One region of the Robertmurraya sp. FSL W8-0741 genome, then DNA from elsewhere that is predicted to be linked to it. Evidence: a T-box and tRNA genes for the amino acid it is inferred to sense, from the RefSeq annotation. Region 1 holds a T-box; the other holds one or more tRNA genes.

Region 1 (3,987 bases):
TCAAAAAATAGGAACCGATATTTTCCTTTGCACACCTGATAATGTGGAGGTTTCTGGAAGTATATCGCAAATTCTACAAGAAACGGAATATGAAGATACGAGGTGGTAGTGGTTGCTTACAACGATTTTTAGTCTTTTGGTTCAACTTATTTCTATTTACTCATGGGCTTTAATTATTTATATCTTACTTTCATGGTTTCCAAATGCGAGAGATTCTGCAATTGGTCAATTTTTAGCAAGAATTTGTGAGCCATATTTGGATCCGTTTCGTAGGATTATCCCACCACTTGGAATGATCGACATTTCTCCAATTGTGGCGATTTTAGTATTACGATTTGCTACAAGTGGATTGCATCAGCTTTACTATTGGATCATTTAAGGGTAATTACTCATATTAAGTAATAAAAGGGGCTATAATAATCCCCCTTTTTTCATTCATTCTAGGTGATAACATGAATATTTATCAGCATTTCCGCGTTGAAGAAAGAGAATTTATAGATTTGGCTTTGCAATGGATGGAATATGTTGAACAAACATACAGCTCTAAGTTAACAGATTTTCTCGATCCACGAGAGCAGCAGATCGTTCAGGCAGTTGTTGGTAGTCAGGCGGAAATCCAGGTGGCGTTTTTTGGTGGACAGGAAAATAATGAACGTAAACGAGCATTAATCTATCCAGAATATTTGCAGGTGGAGAAAAATGATTTTCACATTCGTTTATTCGAAGTAGAATATCCAGTAAAATTTTTAACCATTGAACACCCTCAGGTTCTTGGCAGCTTGATGGCTCTTGGAGTGAGAAGAGGGAAGTTTGGAGACATTCTCATTCATGAGGGGCGAATTCAATTCTTAGTTACAGAAGAAATAAGTGAATATATCAAATTACAACTTACCCAAATTGGTCGGGCTTCTGTAACATTAAAGGAACTGCCTAGCGAAGAAGGGTTAGTAATTGAAGGGCATTGGCAAGAAATGACTGCGACTGTTTCTTCGCTCCGTTTAGATACTGTATTAGCTGCATTGCTTAATCTTTCTCGGCAAAAATCACAAGAATTAATCAGAAATAAGCGAGTCAAAGTCAATTGGACAACGATTGAAAACCCATCGTTTGAATGCGGTGTGGCGGACATTATTTCTGTAAGAGGCTTTGGGCGCCTCAAATTAATTTCGATTGAAGGAAAAACAAAGAAAGATAAGTGGCGTATTGTCGGAGGCAAACAAAAATAACTGCTCAAGCTTCATATTTTTTTAGAATTGTGCAGGATTATGAGAGCAAGTGTCGAATATTGATGAATACATACTACTTACAGAAATATGGAGGTGGCCTTCATGCCATTAACACCTTTAGATATTCATAACAAGGAGTTTAACAAAGGGTTCCGAGGTTATGATGAAGATGAAGTAAACGAATTTCTCGATCAGGTAATTAAAGATTATGAAATCATCATTCGTGAGAAAAAGGAATTAGAAGAAAAATTAAATGATATGAATGCGCGCCTCGGCCATTTTTCTAATATTGAGGAGACATTGAATAAATCGATTGTTGTAGCCCAGGAGGCGGCAGAGGAAGTTAAACGCAACGCGCAAAAAGAAGCAAAGCTCATAATAAAAGAGGCGGAAAAAAACGCCGATCGTATTGTAAATGAGTCATTATCGAAGGCTAGAAAGATCGCCTTGGAAATTGAGGATTTAAAAAAGCAATCAAAAGTATTCCGGACACGTTTTAAAATGTTGATTGAGGCTCAATTAGATCTGTTAAATAATGACGATTGGGATCATCTTCTGCAATATGAGATTGACGCGGCAGAGTTGAAATCTGCAGAAGAAGAAGATTCAATGGCTTGACGTCTCGTCATAAAAGAGAATATAATACCTTAATAAAATATATTTCATACGATGAGAGGGACAAGTACACTTTTTTTATCTTATTTGTAGCGAGCCGATGATGGTGAGAGTTCGGCTGAGATGGAAAGTTGGAAATCACCCTTGAGTACCTAGTTGAACATTTTCAAGAAGTGATTCTTTGAAATAAGTAGGCATAGGCGTGTTATTCACGTTACGAACATAGAGCGGATAGATTTCTATCTACAAGGGTGGTACCGCGGGATTAAACCTTCTCGTCCCTTTTTGGGATGAGAGGGTTTTTTGTGTTTAAAAATGTGCCTTAAAATCCGAAATTAGGTAATACTGTATGACTAGTGAGCTAGGACTTGTAAGGAGGAAAGGAAATGGAATATAAAGACACGTTATTAATGCCTAAGACAGAGTTTCCAATGCGAGGAAACTTGCCAAAGAGAGAACCTGAAATGCAGGAAAAATGGAATGAGATGGACATTTATAAGGCAGTCCAGGAAAAGACAAAGGGACTTCCTATGTTTGTATTGCACGATGGTCCTCCATATGCAAATGGGGATATTCATATGGGGCATGCTTTAAACAAAATTTTAAAGGATTTTATCGTCCGTTATAAATCAATGAGCGGTTATCATGCACCGTATGTACCTGGATGGGATACACATGGTTTGCCAATTGAACAAGCTTTAACGAATAAAGGGGTGAAGCGCAAGGAACTTACAGTTGCTGAATTTAGAAAACTATGTGAAGAGTATGCTTATGAACAAATTGACAGCCAAAGAGCTCAGTTTAAACGTTTGGGTGTACGCGGGGACTGGGAAAATCCATATATCACTTTAAAGCCAGAGTATGAAGCACAACAAATTAAAGTGTTTGGAGAAATGGCAAAAAAGGGTTATATCTATAAAGGTTTAAAGCCTGTTTATTGGTCCCCATCAAGTGAGTCTGCGCTTGCTGAAGCAGAAATTGAATATAAAGATAAGCGTTCAGCCTCTATTTATGTCGCCTTTGACGTAAGGGACGGAAAAGGAGTACTTGATGGGGATACAAAAATTATTATTTGGACGACAACGCCATGGACCATTCCGGCAAATCTCGGAATCACTGTTCATGCTGATTTAAATTATGTCGTTGTTAAAGTGGCAGGCGATAAATATGTCATTGCTGAAGAATTATTAAATTCTGTATCCACAGAGCTTGGCTGGGAAGACGCTTCTGTTGTTAAAACATTGAAGGGAAGCGAGCTTGAATATATCGTAGCGAAGCATCCGTTATATGGCCGTGATTCCCTTGTGATGCTTGGTGAGCATGTCACGACAGATGCTGGTACTGGTTGTGTTCACACAGCACCAGGACATGGGGAAGATGACTTTCTTGTTGGGAAGAAATATGGTTTAGATGTATTGAGCCCTGTCGATGACAGAGGGGTCTTTACAAGCGAAGCACCAGGTTTTGAAGGATTATTTTATGACAATGCGAATAAACAAATTACGGAAAAACTTCAAGAAGCAGGCGCTTTGTTGAAATTGGATTTTATTACCCATTCGTATCCACATGATTGGAGAACGAAAAAACCAGTTATTTTCCGCGCAACTGCTCAGTGGTTTGCATCGATTAAAGATTTCCGTAATGAGCTACTGGATGCTGTAAAAGAAACGAAATGGGTGCCTGCTTGGGGAGAAACTCGCCTCTTTAATATGGTAAGAGATCGTGGTGATTGGTGTATATCTCGTCAACGCGTATGGGGAGTTCCAATTCCAGTGTTTTATGGTGAAAATGGCGAACCGATCATTACTGATGACACGATCAATCACATATCTGACTTATTCCGTGAGCATGGCTCAAATATTTGGTTTGAACGTGATGCAAAGGATTTATTGCCAGAAGGCTTTACGCATGAATCAAGTCCAAATGGTAAATTTACAAAAGAAACGGATATTATGGATGTTTGGTTTGATTCAGGCTCATCCCATCAAGCTGTTTTAGAAGAACGCAACGACCTACAGCGTCCTGCCGATCTTTATTTAGAGGGTTCAGATCAGTACCGTGGCTGGTTTAATTCATCATTATCAACAGCCGTGGCTGTCACAGGAAAGGCGCCTTATAAAGGAGTTTTAAGCCACGGTTTTGTACT
Region 2 (3,987 bases), 1.7 Mb from region 1:
TGACTTTTAATCAGAGGGTCGAAGGTTCGAGTCCTTCATGGCTCACCAAAGTTCTTACGATGTAGGGAAAAATATCTTTCTTTAATATACGTCAGTAAAAAGAACTTATGATTTTAACATGCGGGTGTGGCGGAATTGGCAGACGCACTAGACTTAGGATCTAGCGCCGCAAGGCGTGGGGGTTCGACTCCCTTCACCCGCACCAAGAAAAAATAATATATCTGCTTTTTTAATCGATTAATTTTGCGGAAGTAGTTCAGTGGTAGAACACCACCTTGCCAAGGTGGGGGTCGCGGGTTCGAATCCCGTCTTCCGCTCCATTTATTAGCCGGGGTGGCGGAACTGGCAGACGCACAGGACTTAAAATCCTGCGGTAGGTGACTACCGTACCGGTTCGATTCCGGTCCTCGGCATTAAAGTTTTTTCACAGTAGTGGAAATGACTGTTATATTGCGCCCGTAGCTCAATTGGATAGAGCGTTTGACTACGGATCAAAAGGTTAGGGGTTCGACTCCTCTCGGGCGCGCCATGTAACGGGAAGTAGCTCAGCTTGGTAGAGCACTTGGTTTGGGACCAAGGGGTCGCAGGTTCGAATCCTGTCTTCCCGACCACTATGCTATAATGATGGGGCCTTAGCTCAGCTGGGAGAGCGCCTGCCTTGCACGCAGGAGGTCAGCGGTTCGATCCCGCTAGGCTCCACCAATAATTATTCACACAACGAAATAAATTGAATATATTCATTCTTATAATGGCTCATAATAAAAGTGAGTATTTATCATATTATATTTGGCGGTGTAGCTCAGCTGGCTAGAGCGTACGGTTCATACCCGTAAGGTCGGGGGTTCGATCCCCTCCGCCGCTACCAATATTTTACCACAAAAGCTTTATTGGACCTTTAGCTCAGCTGGTTAGAGCAGACGGCTCATAACCGTCCGGTCGTAGGTTCGAGTCCTACAAGGTCCACCACTATTTTTTGCATAAGCAAAACAACCTATAATATTTCGGAGGAATACCCAAGTCTGGCTGAAGGGATCGGTCTTGAAAACCGACAGGCGGGTTAAACCGCGCGGGGGTTCGAATCCCTCTTCCTCCGCCATATCACCAATTTTACTATTAGCGCAGGGTGGAGCAACAAGCGTTACTTCACTGAGTAAACTGCGAGTTGTACCGATTGAAGTTCTTCCTCGAGTAAGCATACTGAAATCGGGACAGTCATTAAGCTATCTAGTAGCATGCGCTTATCTAGATATATACTATTAGCGCGGGGTGGAGCAGTCTGGTAGCTCGTCGGGCTCATAACCCGAAGGTCGCAGGTTCAAATCCTGCCTCCGCAATCGAGTAGTTTCAATAAAGTTGAAACTACTTTGGTCCGGTAGTTCAGTTGGTTAGAATGCCTGCCTGTCACGCAGGAGGTCGCGGGTTCGAGTCCCGTCCGGACCGCCATTTACTTACATATGATGGCTCAGTAGCTCAGTCGGTAGAGCACGATGAATAAGCGGCAAGGATAAGCATCCAGCGCACTCATCGAGCATCATCTTGAATCAACTTTCTGAGATGAGGGCGAAGGACATTCGGAAAATGTGTTATAGGAATTTAATATTATTACGGCTCAGTAGCTCAGTCGGTAGAGCAAAGGACTGAAAATCCTTGTGTCGGCGGTTCGATTCCGTCCTGAGCCATCAAAGTTTTTTTACGAAGCATAGTGTAGTAAAAAAACTTTCACTATGCGGGTGTAGTTTAATGGTAAAACCACAGCCACGAGCAAAGCTTCAATGATTTATCAACGAGTTGCCTCGACGATATGACATCCTGAAAAAGCAAGAAGAGTTAGAGGCATGAAAGAAGGCCAAAATAAGGGAAGATAAAATCTAGTATAATTCAATAAAAATGCGGGTGTAGTTTAATGGTAAAACCACAGCCTTCCAAGCTGTTGTCGTGGGTTCGATTCCCATCACCCGCTCCAAAATGGGCCTATAGCTCAGCTGGTTAGAGCGCACGCCTGATAAGCGTGAGGTCGATGGTTCAAGTCCATTTAGGCCCACCATCTTTGCTTTTTTAATTTATGGAAGCTAGAACGCATCGTATTCCGCGGTAGCTCAGTGGTAGAGCAATCGGCTGTTAACCGATCGGTCGTAGGTTCGAATCCTACCCGCGGAGCCATATGGAGAAGTACTCAAGTGGCTGAAGAGGCGCCCCTGCTAAGGGTGTAGGTCGGGTAACCGGCGCGAGGGTTCAAATCCCTCCTTCTCCGCCATTTCTGGCCCGTTGGTCAAGTGGTTAAGACACCGCCCTTTCACGGCGGTAACACGGGTTCGAATCCCGTACGGGTCATAAAAAAAGCTGTTGACATTAGGTCAGCAGTTTTTTTTATCGTACTATACTAATGATACGCTTTTTTTGGCTCTGAAATATTTATTGGGATTTAAAAATAGTTTTAAGGACAAAGCATATAAACTCCCGATTCTGACGAGAATCTAATAAGATTAGAGTAACGACATAACACTATCACTCGTACTTTAGATTAAGGGATAGAGAAGGGGATAAAAGGGCGCTAATGGTAAGATACATCTTCATCATTAGCGCCCTTCTTTCATCGGTTACCGAGCTCTTTTTTCATCCGTGCAATCATTAATAATTCAGCGGCGTCACGTTTATTTAAGCTGTTAAAAATCGTAATTAACTCTTTTGCTTCTGCCGTTAGATTCACTATTTCATTCGAATCTGTGTCGTTAGTGGATCCTGTATTTTTGGAGGGACTGATTGCTGGTTTACCATCCTGGATCACGATATTTCCACTATTAAACGTTGAATCCACTATGTATTCCTCTCCATCTAGCAGCCAATCTGCCGTTACTTCAAATTCCTTGGCAATAGCATAAATGGCTTTGGCGCCAGGTAAAGATTTCTTTTTCTCGCTTTCCCAGTCTCCGACATTTCCAGCGGACACACCAATTCTTTTTGCAAAAGCAGCCTGAGATAATCCATGTTTTTCTCTTAAAAATTTAATTCGTTCTCCAATATTTTCGATGTTTTTCATCAATTTTTTCTCCCTTCGTACGAAAATACGTGTTTATATACGAAAATTCGATTATTTTTGTTGACTCGCACGCAAAAACGTGTATAATTTTAATTAGCAAATGATATTTGTCCACCGGTGCTAAATAGCTGCAAATATTTTTTGTGAAATGAATTTTTGAGTATTCTTAATTTTATTTGTTTGACACCCAAGTTAAAGTGCTATGAATAATGTGTTTTCTTAAGAAGAGCTTCTTGCATGCTGTTTTGATTCAGCTTGAAAAAGGCATACGTATGTCTACATTGGTTTGATTTTATTTACACGTATATGCGTGTTTATTTGGTTGCACCTTCATATCAGTATCACAAACAAAAGGAGCTTTGCTCACTCATACTTATACTGTTTTAAATTCAGAGAGGGGTTTCATATACCGACTGCTCCACACAGGTTTATTAGAGTGTCCCGCTGTCAGATGAACAGGGGGAAACGGATAGCAACTCTGTTCCATTCATGGTATGAAACAAAAGCTTCAAAGCCATTCGGATAAATTGTCTATTTATTTTGCTGCTATTAGCTTTACATTGCAGCATAAGGCGACTAGGAGTTACGCTGTTCTTTCGATGTTCTTGGTGTGTTGTAACAAATGTTGTTGGGGCAATCTGTATTACTCGATCCACTTTAAGGTATTTTGAGAGACGCTACAAAAAGATTAAAAAAATAATGCCATTTGACTGCCCCAATGATCGCAGGCTTGCCACCTGCCTATTTTACTGTGCTCAAAGTGAGCAATGATAAACAACTTGTTTTAAACAAGGAGTGATTTGATGCAAATTGGCATGATTGGTTTAGGGAAAATGGGATATAACCTTGCGTTAAACTTAGCAAACAATGGCCATTCTGTCTATGGTTTTGATCGATCTAGCGAAGTGAGAATAGCAGCAAAAGATAAAGGTCTACATATTGTGGATAGC

The links. The T-box of region 1 lies ahead of ileS (isoleucine--tRNA ligase). A T-box ahead of a tRNA ligase gene usually reads a tRNA of that ligase, here a tRNA-Ile.
Region 2: it encodes a tRNA-Ile, which carries the amino acid that the T-box ahead of ileS (isoleucine--tRNA ligase) is inferred to sense. The anticodon was not compared.

Annotation. Positions count from the first base shown of each region.
Region 1 covers NZ_JBBOQG010000001.1:3,198,255-3,202,241, reverse strand. Annotated here, with positions in the region: gene NST02_RS15490 (cell division protein SepF) at 1-109, shown strand, start outside; gene NST02_RS15485 (YggT family protein) at 113-379, shown strand; gene NST02_RS15480 (YlmH family RNA-binding protein) at 453-1,226, shown strand; gene NST02_RS15475 (DivIVA domain-containing protein) at 1,329-1,844, shown strand; T-box leader at 1,887-2,127, shown strand; gene ileS (isoleucine--tRNA ligase) at 2,228-3,987, shown strand, end outside.
Region 2 covers NZ_JBBOQG010000001.1:1,522,082-1,526,068, forward strand. Annotated here, with positions in the region: tRNA gene NST02_RS07310 (tRNA-Lys) at 1-48, shown strand, start outside; tRNA gene NST02_RS07315 (tRNA-Leu) at 121-205, shown strand; tRNA gene NST02_RS07320 (tRNA-Gly) at 246-320, shown strand; tRNA gene NST02_RS07325 (tRNA-Leu) at 328-413, shown strand; tRNA gene NST02_RS07330 (tRNA-Arg) at 453-529, shown strand; tRNA gene NST02_RS07335 (tRNA-Pro) at 535-611, shown strand; tRNA gene NST02_RS07340 (tRNA-Ala) at 627-702, shown strand; tRNA gene NST02_RS07345 (tRNA-Met) at 789-865, shown strand; tRNA gene NST02_RS07350 (tRNA-Ile) at 890-966, shown strand; tRNA gene NST02_RS07355 (tRNA-Ser) at 1,004-1,096, shown strand; tRNA gene NST02_RS07360 (tRNA-Met) at 1,261-1,334, shown strand; tRNA gene NST02_RS07365 (tRNA-Asp) at 1,367-1,443, shown strand; tRNA gene NST02_RS07370 (tRNA-Phe) at 1,607-1,679, shown strand; tRNA gene NST02_RS07375 (tRNA-Gly) at 1,890-1,963, shown strand; tRNA gene NST02_RS07380 (tRNA-Ile) at 1,968-2,044, shown strand; tRNA gene NST02_RS07385 (tRNA-Asn) at 2,086-2,160, shown strand; tRNA gene NST02_RS07390 (tRNA-Ser) at 2,164-2,254, shown strand; tRNA gene NST02_RS07395 (tRNA-Glu) at 2,260-2,331, shown strand; gene NST02_RS07400 (helix-turn-helix domain-containing protein) at 2,591-3,037, opposite strand; gene gnd (phosphogluconate dehydrogenase (NAD(+)-dependent, decarboxylating)) at 3,841-3,987, shown strand, end outside.